Regions from separate parts of the Methylobacterium sp. NFXW15 genome, predicted to be linked through region 1. Evidence: riboswitches for the same ligand, from Rfam matches in the RefSeq annotation. Region 1 holds a riboswitch; the other holds the start of a gene.

What was found. Region 1 has a riboswitch for thiamine pyrophosphate ahead of thiO (glycine oxidase ThiO). Riboswitches for the same ligand answer to the same signal wherever they lie in the genome.
Region 2: it holds a riboswitch for thiamine pyrophosphate, as region 1 does, so the genes downstream of both, thiC (phosphomethylpyrimidine synthase ThiC) here and thiO (glycine oxidase ThiO) in region 1, are expected to answer to the same signal.

The regions. Positions count from the first base shown of each region.
Region 1 covers NZ_JAGEKG010000007.1:132,205-140,334, reverse strand. The annotation lists gene J4O73_RS17020 (adenylate/guanylate cyclase domain-containing protein) at 32-1,291, shown strand; TPP riboswitch at 1,476-1,604, shown strand; gene thiO (glycine oxidase ThiO) at 1,676-2,893, shown strand; gene thiS (sulfur carrier protein ThiS) at 2,890-3,102, shown strand; gene J4O73_RS17005 (thiazole synthase) at 3,106-3,906, shown strand; gene J4O73_RS17000 (thiamine phosphate synthase) at 3,903-4,535, shown strand; gene J4O73_RS16995 (peptidase) at 4,618-5,364, opposite strand; gene J4O73_RS16990 (transglutaminase family protein) at 5,392-6,216, opposite strand; gene J4O73_RS16985 (alpha-E domain-containing protein) at 6,275-7,222, opposite strand; gene J4O73_RS16980 (circularly permuted type 2 ATP-grasp protein) at 7,280-8,130, opposite strand, start outside.
Region 2 covers NZ_JAGEKG010000004.1:248,759-256,888, reverse strand. The annotation lists gene J4O73_RS11245 (aldo/keto reductase) at 1-243, shown strand, start outside; gene J4O73_RS11240 (transglycosylase domain-containing protein) at 353-2,551, opposite strand; gene J4O73_RS11235 (hypothetical protein) at 2,770-3,318, shown strand; gene J4O73_RS11230 (pilus assembly protein PilZ) at 3,359-3,607, shown strand; gene J4O73_RS11225 (restriction endonuclease) at 3,609-3,980, opposite strand; TPP riboswitch at 4,080-4,185, shown strand; gene thiC (phosphomethylpyrimidine synthase ThiC) at 4,257-6,146, shown strand; gene J4O73_RS11215 (hypothetical protein) at 6,382-6,705, shown strand; gene J4O73_RS11210 (glycosyltransferase) at 6,712-7,833, opposite strand; gene J4O73_RS11205 (thioredoxin family protein) at 7,915-8,130, opposite strand, start outside.

The DNA.
Region 1 (8,130 bases):
CTTTGCCGTACCGGAATCCCACCTTGGCGCCATGCTCGAACGACGTCCGCCTTTGCCCGTAACACCCACGGCCGATGCGGACGGGTCCGAGACCGGCGATGTGCCCTTCGGTGCGCTGGAACCCTCGGTCGGCATCCGTGACTGGCTGCTGGGTGAGGGCGCGCGCATCGACAAGGCCGAGCGGATGCTCGAAGGGCTGGCCGAGCGGCTGATCGAGATCGGCGTTCCGGTCGATCGAGCCTCGACGGCGATCGATACGCTTCACTCGGAATATGCCGGTGTCGGGCGCGTCTGGACCCGCAACGGCGGCGTAACCGTGCGGCTCTTCCCGCACGGCAGCCGATCGCAAGAGGCGTATCTTCGAAGCCCCTTCGCGGAGGTGCACCAGACGGGGCGGTGGCTGGTTCTCGATCTCTCGGAGACGCCGGACGAGGCCTACGCCATCGTTCCCGACCTGAAGGCCGAGGGCTACACGCACTACGTCGTGGCACCCCTGTTCTTCACGAACGGCACGCAGAACGGCATCACCTTCGCCACCAAGTGCCCGACGGGTTTCGAGCGGGAGCACATCGCGATCCTGCGCTTCATCATGCCTGCCCTGGCGGCGGTGATGGAAATGCGGGTGCTGAACAAGCAGCTCGATCACGTGCTGCGAGTCTACGTCGGGGACGAGCCGCACCGGGCGATCCTGTCAGGTGACATCCGGCGCGGGCAGGTGACCCGCATCCGCTCCGCGATCCTGTTCGCCGACATGCGTGACTACACGCGAATCTCCGCGGATATGACGCCGGAAGAGGCCGTGGCGCTCCTCAACGTCTTCTTCGACTGTCTCGTGCCCCCCATCGAGGGGGAGGGCGGCGAGGTCCTGAAATACCTGGGCGATGGCCTGCTCGCGATTTTCCGCGAGAGCGGCGACGACCTCGGGGGCGCGGCCAAGGGGGCGCTGACGGCCGCTCAGCACATCCTGGCCGCGATCGACGAAGCCAATGCCCTGCATCAGTTTCCGGTGCCGATTCAGGCCGGCATTGCCCTGCACCATGGCGAGGCGGCCTACGGCAATGTCGGCTCGGGCTCACGCCTCGACTTCACGGTGATCGGGCGCGACGTGAATCTCGCAAGTCGCCTCGCCAAGCTCAATCGCGGCTTGGGCGAGGAGCTTTTGATGTCGAAGCCCTTCGTGGATTTCCTGTGGGGCGACCCGGTCCCAGTGGGAACACACGTTCTCCACGGCTTCGAGGAGCCGATGGCGGTGTTCAAGCCGAAATTCCTCCGGCCTCGTAAGCGGGATTGATCCGCCCCACCCTCGTTGCCGCCGCTACGTCTTTGCGAGCGCAGCGAAGCAACCCAGGGCAACGGGACATATCCAAGCGTGGCGCATCTCTGAATTGCTTCGCTCCGCTCGCAAAGACGGCGAGGGTGGCGGTCTCGGTGTCGCCGGAGGGGATTGACGCTTCGCCCACCACGGGCCACATCAACAATGTTCCAGGGAGATCCCCGGCAAGGGGCTGAGAAACCGCTGGCACGCTCGCAAGAGCCTGCGGCGCGGAAATCCTTCGAACCTGATCCGGTTCATACCGGCGTAGGGATTGGACCGCGGCCGTCTCCAAGACAGGCCGATGCTTTTCAAGCGAAGCACCCGGCCTCATCCCTACGCCCCGCATTTGGGAGCGTTCTCATGGGATTGGACAGGCCCATATCCCCCATCGGTCAACGCAGGCAGCCCGGCTTCGCGCTGAAGGCCGTGCCGATGCCCGAACGCGCCGACGTGGCCATCGTCGGCGGCGGATTGATCGGCCTCGCCTGCGCGTGGCGCCTCGCCGCGAGAGGTCTCGCCGTCACGGTGATCGAGCGCGACACAATCGGTTGCGGGGCGAGCCTCGCCGCGACGGGGATGCTCGCACCAGCGGCCGAGCATGAGCCGGGTTCCGACCCACTCCTGCCACTCGCCATGGATTCCCTCGCACGCTGGCCCGGCTTCCGCGACGATCTCGAAGCCGCCTCTGGCCTGTCCATCGATTACCGGCCGGACGGGACGCTGGTGTTGGCCATCGGCCGGGACGAAGTGGAGCGCCTGCGCTTTCGTTTCGACCTGCAACGCCGCTCAGGGCTAGACGCTACGTGGCTGAATGGCACGGAGGTCCGCCGCCTGGAGCCGATCCTGCGCCCTTCCGTGACGGCGGGGGTGCAATGCCCTCTCGACCACCAGGTCGACCCTCGCCTCGTCATGGCTGCTCTGGCGCAGGCCTGCGAAGCGTCGGGCGTGACGATTCTCGAGCAGACGCCTGTGACCGGCCTCGACTGGTCGGGCGGACGCGTGACGGGCGTCGTCACACAGAAGGGCCGTCTCGCGGCCGGGACGGTCGTCCTCGCCGCCGGTGCGTGGAGCGGCGAGGGTGGGTTGTTGCCCGAAACTCTCGCGCTGCCGGTGCGTCCGCTAAAGGGGCAGGCGCTCGCGCTGCGCACCACACGGCAAACCGGAACGCTGGCCCGCATGGTGTGGACCGAACAGGTCCACATGGCGCCCAAGAGCGACGGCCAACTCATCATCGGCGCCACGGTGGAGGATTGCGGTTTTCGCGAGGGCGTCACGGCCGGTGGGCTCTATGCCCTGCTGGAAGGTGCCCGCCGGGTACTCCCAGGCATTGAGGAGATGGAGGTGGAAGCCGTTTGGAGCGGCTATCGCCCGACCTCCGACGACGATGCGCCGATCATCGATACGATCGCGCCGGGTCTCGTGGCCGCCACCGGCCATCACCGCAACGGCTACCTCCTGGCCCCCGTCACCGCCGACGCGGTGGCCGATCTCGTGACGTCGGGTGAGCTCCCCGCCGTGGCGCGATCCTTCACCCTGGCCCGCTTCGCGCGGCCCGAGCCGAGGAGGGCCGCCCGATGAAGCTCTTCGTCAACGGCGAGCCCCGCGAGAGCGAGGCCGAGACCGTCGAGGCCCTGTTCGCCTTCGAGGCCGAGGAGTCCGGCCTCGAAAGCCCGCAGGGCATCGCCATCGCACTGAACGGCCGCGTCCTTCGCCGGAAGGACTGGGCCGACACCACCATTACGCCGGGCGACCGCATCGAGATCGTCCGCGCCATGCAGGGAGGCTAGAGCATGGACAGCACCGTCACGCCGCTACGGCCCGAAGAGGACGACGCCCTGGTCATCGCCGGGGTTCGCCTGTCGTCACGCCTGTTCCTCGGCACCGCCGGATATCCAACCCAGGCGATCATGCGCGATGCCGTGGAGGCGTCCGATGCCGAGGTCGTCACGGCCTCGATCCGCCGAGTCTCTCTGCGGGGTCACGGCTCGGACACGGTCAGTCTGCTGAAAGGTCGCCGCTTCCTGCCGAACACCGCCGGGTGCGAGACCGCCCGCGACGCCATCATGACCGCCGAACTCGCCCGCGAGGCACTGGACACGACGTGGATCAAGGTCGAGGTCATCGGGGATCGCGAGACGCTCTATCCCGACGTCGCCGAACTGATCGAAGCCTGCCGCCATCTCGTGGATGAGGGCTTCACCGTCTTACCCTATTGCAACGACGACCCCATCGTCTGCCGCCGCCTCGAAGACATCGGCTGCGCGGCGGTGATGCCGATGGGGTCACTGATCGGGTCCGGCATGGGCGTCGCCAACCCCGCCAATATCGAACTGATCTGCCGCCGGGCGGGCGTGCCGGTCATCGTCGATGCGGGCATCGGCACTGCCTCGGATGCCGTGATCGCCATGGAACTCGGCGCCGCCGCCTGCCTCGTGAACACCGCCGTCGCCAAGGCCGACGATCCCGTCCGAATGGCGCGCGCCATGGCCCGTGCCGTCGAGGCGGGGCGTGACGCCTACCTCGCCGGGCGCATTCCGCGCCGGGGCCGCGCCGAGCCGTCGAGCCCGCAACTCGGCCTCGTCGGCTCATGAGCCTGCCGTCGCCGCTTCTGGCGGTGACGGACCGCCACGGCCACTCCCGCCCGCTCCCCGAGACGGTGCGGGCGGTGCTCGCCGGGGGAGGGCGGTGGATCTGGTTCCGCGACCGCGACCTGCCCGACGAGGAACGACGCTTACTCGGGCAGACGCTGGCGGACGACGTGCGCGCAGCCGGCGGCGTCCTCACGGTCGGCGGTGATGTGGATCTGGCCCTTGCCCTAGGAGCCGGTGGAATTCACCTGCCGATGACGGCCCTGGACGGTGTCCGTCAGCGTGTTGGCCCGGACAGACTCATCGGCGCATCGGCGCATTCGCTCGGCGACGTCGCGGCAGCGGCTTCGGCGGGCGCCGACTATGTCACCCTCAGTCCGATCTTTCCCACCGCCAGCAAGCCCGGCTACGGCCCGGCGCTCGGGCCCGAGGCCATCACTGCCACGCGACGCTACGGTCTGCCCATCATCGCCCTGGGGGGGATCGATGAGAGCAACCTCACTTTCTGCCGGGATGCGGGAGCGGCGGGGTTTGCCGTGATGGGCGGGGTAATGCGATCGGAAGATCCCACCGCGACCGTCAGACGCCTCATCACACGATGGCAGGCTCCACCGTCATCGCGAACGCAGTGAATCGATTCAGTGCGGCGGGCCACCTCCGAAGGCGGCGCGTCCCTGGATTGCTTCGCTACGCTCGCAATGAGGTGGACATGGTCTACGCCGCGGGTCCGTAGGGCGGACGCGGGATCGCACGATGGGCGGCCCGCAGGGCAGCGGACCAGCGCTCACGCAGATCGTGGAAATACCCTTCTCCCGCCTCGATCCGGTGGTTCACTTCGAGGTTCAGGGCATTGCGCCGGGCCAACGCGATGTCGATGGGCAGGCCGACGCCGAGATTGGAGCGCATGGTCGAGTCCATCGACACCAGGCTCACTTTCAACGCGTCGTACAGTTCGGTCTCGAACTTCACGGCCCGGTCGAGGATCGGCTTGCCGTATTTGTGCTCACCAATCTGCAGGAAGGGCGCATCGGTGCTGCACTCGATAAAATTGCCCGCCGAGTAGATCAGGAACAGCCGCATCGGCTCGTTGCCGATCTGACCGCCGAACAGCAACGAGATCGAGAAGCGGATGCTCGCCGCCTCGAAGCCCCTCTGCTCGATGGTCCGCACCCGGCGGATCGCCCGGCCGATGAGTTGAGCGGCCTGGAACATGGTCGGCGCTTCGATCAGGCGCTGGGGCGGATCGCCCTCCTCGCCCGGCACGCCTTCTTGCAGCATGCTCAGCACGGACTGCGTGATCGATAGGTTGCCCGCCGAAGCGAGCATCATCACGCGCTCACCCGGCACGTTGAAATGATGCAGCTTGCGATAGGTCGAGATGTCGTCGAGCCCCGCATTGGTGCGGGTATCGGCGACCATCACGAGGCCCTCCTCGACGAGGACACCGACGCAGTAGGTCATGATCTCAAGGTTCCGGCGTGGAGTGCGTCAGCATTGGACAGCCGACTTGCCTTGCTCGACCCGAAGCTTCACGTCCAGCGTTTCGGTGCCGCCACCCATGCGGCTGCCGCGGATCGGGGCAGCGCCGAGATAGTCGAGCCCCATGGCGAGGCGGATATACTGCTCCGAGGGGCTGATCTTGTGGACCGCGTCGAAGGCGACCCAGCCGAGATCCGGCACCAGGGCCTCGGCCCAGCCGTGTGGTGCCTCGACTTCGGCCTCGCCGTCGTCGCGCGCCCGATAGCCCGCCACGTAGCGCGCCGGGATGTTCAGGTGCCGCGCCGCCGCGATGAAGACATGCGTGATGTCCTGCGGATTGCCGCTTCCGGCCGCCAGCGCCTTGGCAGCGGGCACGGCGGATGTCGCCGGCCCGGGCTCGAACGTCACCGCGCCGTGCACCGCCTCCATGAGCCGATGCAGGGCCGCCAGCGGGTCCTGCGCGCCCTTCGCGGCGTTTGCCGCCAATTCGTGCAACTCGGGGCTCGTCGTGCAGAAATCCGTCTCGCGCAGATAGAACAGGTCCGGGAGACGCTCCACGGCACCGCGCACGACACCGTGCGTGTCGTCGGTGTCGGCCTCGCCGGTCACGCGGATCATGAGCGTGTCGGCGGGCTCGTCGGGCGTGAACCAGTGGACGACGTTGCCGAAGCCGTCCTCTCGGGCGGTCAGGCGGCCGTCGACGCTGGTGTCGATCCGCCAGCGGCGGATGTACTGCCCGTCATGGTCGCGCGGTGTCAGCCGCAGGATCTGGATCAGACCCCGCGCCGGCTGCTCATAGGTGTAGCTGGTCTCGTGGACCACGCGGATGCGCATGCGCCTTTCCCGCCTGTCTTAGCTGTTGGGCCTGCCCCGGTTTCACCCCCGTGCGGCGTCAGCCGACGAGATACTGCTTGGCGATCGCTTCGCCCACCCCGTTATTCTCGGCGATGAACCCTTCGACGAACTCGTGCAGGCCGGCGCCGAAGATGCGGTCGATGTTGTCGCTCTCGAGCTTCGCCAGCAAGTTGCCCGCCAAGCGCTGGCTCGGTCCGCGGCGGCCATACGCATCGGCGATGAGGTCGAGATACTCGACGATCACGCCATAGCAATTGGCGAAGGACCGCGGCATCTGCTTGTTGAGCATGAGCAGATCCGCCACCAGAAGCGGCTTCACACTCTCGCGGTAGACCCAATGGTAGGCGGTCAGCGCGGAGACCTCGCGCAGGATCGTCGTCCACTGGAAGTAGTCGAGGCTGCCGCCGATCTTTTCATCATGCGGCAGAAGGATCTGGTACTTCACGTCGAGGATGCGGGCCGTATTGTCCGCCCGCTCGATCGCCGTGCCGAGCCGGGTGAACCAGAAGGAGTCGTTGCGCAGCATCGTGCGGAAGGCCGAACCGTCGTAGGTCAACGAAACGGTCTTCACCCAATCGAGGAAGCGGCCGAACTCGTCTCGGTTCAGTTCGCGCCCGGAATAGCTCCGCAATTCCAGCCATGCGCCGTTGATCGCATCCCACATCTCCGTCGTGAGCGCAGTGCGCACGGAACGGGCATTTTCGCGGGCTGCTTCGATGCAGGAGCGGATCGAGGACGGGTTGTGCGGGCTGAACGCGAGGAAATCGCACACCGTGTCGGCATTGACGACGCTGTAATGCGGCTTGAACAGCTCCGGATCCCCCGCTGAGGCGAGAGCCGATTCCCATTCGTTGGTTTCACCGCCGCCATAACTCGTCGGCAGGGCAGCGAGGCGATGCGCGGCGTCGAGGATGCGCGCCACGAAGTCGGCGCGCTCGACGTAACGCGAGAGCCAGTAGAGGTTGTCGGCAGTCCTTGAGAGCATTGTACGGCTCGATCGTCCCGTCCCGTCAGGGCTTACGCGGTCTTGTAGAAGTGGCGGTCAGGCGTCGAGCACCCAGGTGTCCTTCGTCCCCCCACCCTGGCTCGAATTCACGACGAGGGATCCTTCCTTGAGGGCGACGCGGGTCAGGCCGCCGGGAACGATGCGGATCTCATCCGCTCCACAGAGCACGAAGGGCCGCAGATCCACGTGGCGCGGCGCGACGCCGGAGGCGACGAAGGTCGGGCAGGTGGACAGCGACAGGGTCGGCTGGGCGATGAAGCCGTCCGGCGCATGGCGCAACTTCTTAGCGAAGTCGTCGATTTCTCGCTTGCTCGCATGGGGGCCGACGAGCATCCCGTAGCCGCCCGACCCGTTCACTTCCTTCACCACCAGCTCGGACAAGTTGTCCATCACGTAGGCAAACGCCTCCTTCTCGCGGCAGCGATAGGTCGGAACGTTGTGCAGGATCGGCTCCTCGCCGGTGAAGAATTTCACGATCTCCGGCATGTAGCTGTAGACCGCCTTGTCGTCCGAGATGCCGGTGCCCACCGCGTTGGCGAGGGTGACCGAGCCGCGCTCGTAGGCGTTCATGATGCCCGGAACGCCGAGCACCGAATCCGGCCGGAAGACGAGGGGATCGAGGAAGTCGTCGTCCAGGCGGCGGTAGATCACGTCGACCCTGCGCGGGCCTTCCGTGGTGCGCATGTAGACGACGTCGTCCTTGGTGAAGAGATCGGATGCCTCCACCAGTTCGACGCCGAGCTTATCGGCCAGGAACGAGTGTTCGTAGAAGGCCGAATTGTAGCGGCCGGGGGTGAGCAGAACCACGGTCGGGTCGCGCGTCGCCGAGGCGGGGGCGAGGCTGCGAAGCGTCGCGAGCAGGGAATCGGGGTAATTCTCGACCGGGG
Region 2 (8,130 bases), on a different contig from region 1:
GCGAGTCCCGGCGGGCGCGTCTTGCAGAGCATCGCCGATGCGCATGGCACCTCGCCCTACGCGATCGTGCTCGCCTTCCTGCTCCGCCTGCCGAACACCTTCACCATTCCGAAGACGGTGCGGGCCGAACGCGCCGTCGAGAACGCGGCGGCGGCCGAGATCCGCCTCGACCCCGCCGAGATCGCGCTGATCGAAAGCCACTTCCCACGCGGGCCCAGGCCGCGCGTGCTGCCGATGCTGTAGATCGCATTCCGACGAAGGGGATACCGGTTCGTCGCAAGACTGCGCGTCACAACCACGAGCGAGCGCCGTCGGCCTGATGCGATCAGGTCGGATACGGCTCTCGTCAGGATCACTCGTTGATGCCGAACAGCTTCTCGAAGAAGTTCGGCTCGGCGCGCTGCTGCCGCTGGCGGCGAACGGGGGCCTCGGGCTGAGGCGCGGGGGTCAGGCCGTCGATGATCTGGCCGATCACGTCAGCCGGTCCCGCATTCGCGACCGAGGCGGTCGTCTCCGGCGCCCTGCGCCAGCGGTTGATGTTGGGCAGCGGCACCGGGTTCTGACCCTTCAGGGCCTGGACCATGTATGTCTTCCAGACCTCCGCAGGCAGGTTGCCGCCCGTCACCTTCTTGGTCAGTTCGCCATCGTCGTTGCCGAGCCAGACCCCCGTGACGAGGCTGCCTGAGAAGCCGATGAACCACGCGTCCCGGTAGTCCTGGGTGGTGCCGGTCTTGCCGGCAAGGTCCCAGCCCGGGATGTCGGCCTTCTTAGCGGTGCCGCTGACGAAAGTCTCATGCATCATGGCGTTCATCATGCCGTCGGCCTCCGGGCTCATGACCCGGCCGAGACCGCTCTCGGTGCGCTTGTAGAGGAACTTCCCGTCCGACCCCTTCACGGAGGCGACCACATAGGGAATGACGCCCGTGCCGCCGTTGGCGAAGGCGCCGTAAGCTCCCACCATCTCCAGAAGCGTCACTTCCGACGTGCCGAGGGCGATGGAACCGTTGGCCTGCAACGGTGAGGTGATCCCGAGCCGTTGGGCGGTCTGAACGACGGCCTTCGGGCCGACCTCTTGGCCAAGTCGGACCGCGACCGTGTTCAGAGAATGGGCTAGCGCCGAGCGAAGGGTGACCGCGCCCTCGTAACGGTGCGAGTAATTCTCCGGCGCCCAATTGCCGATCTTGATCGGCGCATCCTCACGCACCGAGTCGGGCGTCGCCCCGCGCTCGACGGCAGCGAGGTAAACGAAGGGCTTGAACGAAGAGCCGGGCTGGCGCTTCGCCGTGGTCGCCCGGTTGAACTGGCTCTGTGCGTAGTCGCGGCCACCGATCAGCGCGCGGATCGCTCCATCCGGCCGCATCGAAACCAGGGCGCCTTGGCTGACGTTGAAGCGTGAGCCCTGCTTGTTCAACTCATCGACCAGCGACCGCTCGGCCGTGGCCTGCAGCGAGGGATCCACCGTGGTCTGCACGGTGATGTCGCTCTCGAACTTGCCGACGTAATCGTCGAGCACGTCCATCACGAGGTCGGCGACATAGTTGGCGGATCCACCGCCACGCACGCTCGCGGGCCGGGCGGGCTGAGCGAGAGCGACCTTCACGTCCTGGGGCGCCGCGAAGCCGAGTTCCTGCATCGCCGCCAGCACCTGGGCCGCGCGTGCCTGCGCTGCGGGCAGGTTGCGGTTCGGCGCCAGCCGCGACGGCGCCTGGACGAGGCCGCCGAGCATTGCGGCCTGGGCGAGGCTGACATCCTTGGCGGGCTTGCCGAAGTAACGCTGCGCCGCTGCCTCGACGCCATAGGCGCCCGCGCCGAAATAGACGCGGTTGAGGTAGAGCTCGAGGATCTCATCCTTTGTATATTTGTGCTCCAACCAGAGGGCGAGAATCGCCTCCTGGATCTTGCGGGACGCGGTGCGCTCCTGCGTGAGGAACAGGTTCTTGGCGAGCTGCTGCGTCAGGGTCGAGCCGCCCTGGGCCACGCCCCGCCGGGTCAGGTTCTGGCCGATGGCCCGTACGATACCGACGGGGTCGATTCCCATGTGGCTGTAGAAGCGCCGGTCCTCGATCGCCACGAAGGCGCGCGGCAGGTAGGGCGGCAATTCCTTGATCGAGACAACGCGTCCGCCCGTCTCGCCCCGGTTGGCGAGGAGCGTGCCGTCGCTCGCCAGGATGGCGATGTTCGGCGGACGCTTCGGCACGGAAAGCTGGTCGATCGGCGGAAGTTGCGACGCGTGATAGGCGATCAGCCCCGCAAGACCGATCACAGCCCACAGGCCCAGCACGACGCCGCCATAGACGATGCGACCGAGCCATGAGCGGCGGCGCTTCTGGCTCCGCCCGCCGCCCCGGCCCGACGAGCCCCTGCCCCCGGACGAACCGCGGGATGGAGAGGATCGCTTGCCCGTCTGCTTGCTCACGCGACCCTCGCTCCCTGTGCCGCCGCCGCCCGCCCGGTCCTCCCGGGAGAGGCGCAGGTCGAGGTCGCCGCGCTGTCCGGGCCGACCTTCCGGCACGTCGAAATTCGGCTCGGCCCTGCCACGCTTCTGCGCCATCGACACCCGCTACGAAGCTCGCTCGCCCGCGCACGAGACCGCGCAACCCGAGGTCGAAACGACATCGCGGCGGCCCTTCGGACGCATTCTGAGACGCTGTAAATGCGGCGGTTTAAGGGGCCGTTAAGGGAGCCGAACGCGATGCAAAAAGCTTCGGATTTTGTGGCTCGTAGCAATATTCGGCAGGCCGCCTCTGGTTTCGGCGAAAGTCCATCCGTATGGTGCCGCGCGTTTCAGAGGGGGAGAACGGACTGGTGCGGGCAGCAATCCTCGTCGCGGCGGCGGCCATCGGTTTCGGGAGCTTTCCCGCGCTCGCCGAAATCAAGCTGGATACGGTGAACACCGTCCCCTGCGCCGAAGAAGGCGGCGTCTGCAAGATGCCATACCCGACGAACGTTTATTTCGGCGTGCCGGGGAAAACCAATGGCCGCCCCTTCCCCCAAGGCGGTTCGGTGCCTTGCAACGTCCAGAGCTTCGGTGACCCCGCTCCCAACCAGCGCAAGACCTGCTGGTACGCGCCGCGTCTGACGGACAGCGGCGGAGTCGGCCGCTATCGCAACGATGACCGTGGCCGGGACGATGGCCGTTACCGCCGCGATGAGAGGGACGATGGCCGGTTCCGCGACGGCTACCGATCGCGCGACGGCTATCGCGACGACGACCGCCCCAGCCGCGACTACGAAAGGGATTACGACCGCCCGCGCCGTTCCTACGACGATGACGGGGCGGTGCGCCGCCGGTATCGCACCGTGCCGGACGATGAGTGATCCGGCCGCGCTGCCGGATCGGCGCTGAGCGAGGCAGATCATGTCCGAGGAACGGCGCGGTTCGTACCGTCGCAATGCCTTTACGTTCGGCGCTGTCGAGGGTGAGGACGGCGAGATCGATTGCCTCGTCTGGGACGTGACCGAGGCAGGCGCGTTGATCGAGATCGAACGATCGGTCGATCTGCCCGAGCAGGTGTTGGTGCGCCTCTCACCGGAGACGGCGATGCGCGAGGCTAACGTGGCTTGGCAGCGTGGAAAGCGGGCGGGGCTGATTTTCGTCTCGTCGTGATTCAATCCCTCCGCCGTCCGCCCCTCCGGTCCCGCGTCATGCGGGTCGGGGCGTAGAAGTCGTCCGGTTTCGTGCGGACCCATTCCACGAAGCGCGCGAGTTCCGGGTCCGCCCGTAACGCATCGACGTCGGCGAGGCGCCGGGCGATCTCGGCTTCGCTGTAGCGGGCGTGGATCGCCGAGTGGCAGACTTGATGCAGCCGCACCGTGCCGCGATGCGTCCCGCCCTTCAGCTTGGGCGTCAGGTGATGCAGGCTGGATTTCGCGCCGTGCGGGATCGGCCGCTCGCAGAGCGGGCAGATGACCGGCGGCGCGGCCTGGGGCCCATGCGTCGTCGGATCGTCGTCGCGCCACAGGCGGTCGCGTCTGCCCAAGTCGTTCCCTCCATGAGGCGTCCGGTGGGCGAGGACAGGGCGCTGTCACTCGGCTCCACGCGGCGGCATTGACAAGACAAGGCAAACCTCGGAGGTTCGAACCGTTCCGAGGGGGGCCCGTAAGGGGCTGAGATTGGGCGGAAATGCCCTGACCCTTGAACCTGATCCGGTTCGTACCGGCGGAGGGACAGGAACTCTGCGGCTTCTTCGGCGAGGCCGCACCTTCTCCCTATCGTCGTCGCGCAATTGGACCGCTCCAGCGCCAGGAGAGGCCAGATGAACGCACCCGTGCTGCCCAAGGATGTGAAGGGAAGCCCCGAGACCGTGACCACCGGTCCGGTCACCGGCTCGCGCAAGGTCTACGCGCCAGTCGCCGGCCGCGAGGATATCCGCGTCCCCTTCCGAGAGATCGTGCTGACCGATCCGAAGGAAGCGCCGGTGCGGGTCTACGACCCGTCTGGTCCTTACACCGAGACCGACGCCCGCATCGACCTCGCCGCCGGCCTTCCGCAGGTCCGCGCCCCGTGGATCGAGGCGCGCGGCTACGAGGCGGCGACGCCCCGCGAAGTGAAGCCCGAGGATAACGGCTTCGCCTCCGCCGAAAAGCTCGTCGCCCCCTGCCCCGCCGAGCGCGTGCTGCGCAAGGCGGCACCCGGCCAGATGGTGACGCAGTACGAGTTCGCTCGTGCCGGGATCATCACCGAAGAGATGATCTACGTCGCGCACCGCGAAAACCTCTGCCGCGAGCAGATGTTGGAGCGGGCCGAGGCGGCCCTCGCCGACGGCCAGAATTTCGGTGCCTCGGTGCCGCCCTTCATCACGCCGGAATTCGTGCGGGACGAGGTGGCACGCGGACGGGCCATCATTCCGGCCAACATCAACCACACCGAACTTGAGCCGATGGCCATCGGCCGCAACTTCCTCGTGAAGATCAACGCCAATATCGGCAACTCGGCCGTGACCTCGTCCGCTGCAGAGGAAGTCGAGAAGCTGGTCTGGTCGATCCGCTGGGGTGCGGACACGGTGATGGACCTCTCCACCGGCCGCAACATCCACAACATCCGGTCCTGGATCGTCCGTAATTCGCCCGTGCCGATCGGCACCGTGCCGATCTATCAGGCGCTCGAGAAGGTCGGCGGCGATCCGCTCAAGCTCGATTGGGAGGTCTTCAAGGACACGCTCATCGAGCAGGCCGAGCAGGGCGTCGATTACTTCACGATCCATGCGGGCGTGCGGCTCGCCCATGTGCCGCTCACCGCGCGCCGCGTGACCGGCATCGTCTCCCGCGGTGGCTCGATCATGGCGCGCTGGTGCCTCGCCGGGCACCGCGAATCGTTCCTCTACGAGCGGTTCGATGAGATCTGCGACATCATGCGGGCCTACGACGTGTCGTTCTCGCTGGGTGATGGCCTGCGCCCCGGCTCCATCGCCGATGCCAACGACGCCGCTCAATTCGCCGAGCTGGAGACGTTGGGTGAACTCACCAAGATCGCCTGGGACAAGGGCTGTCAGGTGATGATCGAGGGCCCCGGCCACGTGCCGATGCACAAGATCAAGGTGAACATGGAAAAGCAGCTTCGCGAGTGCGGCGAGGCGCCTTTCTACACCCTCGGTCCGCTGACGACGGACGTGGCTCCCGGCTACGACCACATCACCTCCGGCATCGGTGCGGCGATGATCGGCTGGTTCGGCACGGCGATGCTCTGCTACGTTACCCCGAAGGAGCATCTCGGCCTGCCGGACCGCGACGACGTGAAGGTCGGCGTGATCACCTACAAGATCGCCGCCCACGCCGCCGACCTCGCCAAGGGCCACCCCGCCGCGCAGCTGCGTGACGATGCGCTCAGCCGCGCCCGGTTCGATTTCCGCTGGGAGGATCAGTTCAATCTGAGCCTCGATCCGGATACGGCCCGCGCCTACCACGACGAGACCCTGCCGAAGGACGCTCACAAGGTCGCGCATTTCTGCTCGATGTGTGGTCCGAAGTTCTGCTCGATGAAGATCACCCAGGATCTTCGTGCCGAGGTGCTGGCGATGGAAGAGGCGGGTCAGGTTATCGGCCAAGCCCCCGCCATGTCCAAGGCGGAGGCGGAGGCCGGGATGCGCGAGAAGTCTCGCGAGTTCCTGGCCGAGGGCGGCAAGCTCTACGTCGACGCGGCGGAGTGAGAATGGTCGACGCGCCCGTCAGAGGACGGGCGCGTCACACCGGGGTTTGACGGTTTTCGTAGCAAACTATGATTTATCGCAGGCGCGATAAAGCGGATTTGACTTGGGTCGGTAACCCGATCTTCATCGCGAGTCTGGAACCCGCTGTCGAAGACTGGCGCGGCACGCGGGCATTAAGCCCCGCTTAATGCGATAGGCGCGTAATCCGTCCATCACAGGATCGTAGGAGCCTGTCATGGATGTTCGAAGTGTTACCAGTCCGGCCTCTGGACCGCAGGGCCTCGAAGCCCTCGGCGCCACCGCCGCCCCTCAGCCCCGTGAACCCGAGACGCCTTCAAAGGCGCTCGAACCCGCGGTGAAGCTCGATATCGGGACGAATTCGCGGGAGACGCGGTTCATCCGCGACACCGATACCCGTGCCATTGTCTTCCAAGTCGTGGATCCCGGATCCGGGGACGTGCTGGCGCAGTTGCCGAGCGAAACGGCCCTGCGCAACCGCGCCTATGCGAATGCAGGCACGCAGAACACCGCGAACGGCAACGTCACCCGCGTGGCCTGAATCCGTTCAGGCCGTTCTCGCTGTGACCGGCGAGGCGGTGACGGCGTTGCGGCGTCTGTCGCGCAGCTTCGTCAGCGCGCGGATTGCCACCAGCGCGATGCGTGCGAGGCGGATCTGCCCCGGCAACTGGCGCGGGCCGATCGGGCTGTAGGCGAGTCGTGGACTGGCCTTTTCAGCCTCGGAGATGGCATGGCCGAGGGGAAGGCCGGCGATGCGGGCAGCATCCGCTTTGGAGAGGCCGAGCCATTCGGCCCAGGCGCTGTCCCGCGCAAGGGCGCCGGTCGCGTGCAGATGCCGAAATTTCGCCCGCCACAGGTAGCGGCGCACGCACCGGGGGAATGTCTCCATCCGCGCGTCGCACAGGGCGTCGGGCTCCTCGCAGCGCGACCGGATCGTATCTGCAACACCGCCCGGCGCCCGGCCGGTGAGCCGCGCCGAGATCGTTACGCACACATCTGTCGCGTGTCGCACGCGCTTCCCATGCGCGATGAGCCTCGCGATGAAGGCGCCGTCCTCCCCGAGGGGAATCTCCGGCATGCCGCCGACGGCCAGATACGCCTCGCGGGTAACGGCCAGCGTCGCGCCGATGGTGGTCCGGTGACAGGGCCAGGGATCGTGCGGATCGGGATCGATCCGCGCTTCGGCTTCGGTGATCAGGGCGTCATAGATATCCTCCAGACGACCACGTGCATGAAGCATATCCGGCAGGAGCTTGCCCTCTTCCACGTCGAGTTCCACGCGTCCCGCGACGGCGTCCGCCCCGGCGGCGATGGCGGCCTGCGTACGCGCCACCCAATTCGGCGGGACCCGGCTGTCGGCGTCGGTCGAAAGAATCGCCCCACCGGCTTCTCCGAGCCACGCGGCGGCGGCATCCATGGCCTTCCGTCGCGCCCACCCGGCATGGGCGCCGGAATAGTTCTCGTTCAGCACTTTCACCGGCACCGAGAGGGTCGGGACCAGATCGGCGACGATCGACTCCGTCCCGTCCGTGCAATTGTTCAGGAACAGCACCACCCCGAGTGAGCCGGGGCTCAGGCCTTCCTGCGCATCCAGAGCGCGCAGGCATGCGGTGATCCGCTCGGCCTCGTTGCGCACCGGAACCGCGACCACGGCGGTGGGATTCGACATCGGACTTGTCTCGTCAGCGCCGACGATGGCGCGCGGTCGCTTATCCTCCGGACGACCTGAACGGAAACCGAAAGCCGCCGATCAATGCGTCTTCTCGACCAGACCCTCGATCCATTCGGGTTGGGTCTCGCCGACGGAACGGCCAACCTCGGTCTCGCCTTTGAAAGCGATGAGGGTGCTCTGCATCCGGGCATTGAAGGCCTTGAGCACATCCTTGCGGCTGTCGAAATCGACGTCGAAGACCAGAAGATCCTTGAAGCGCGGATCCTGCGTCAGCTTCGCGATGATAGGCTTCTG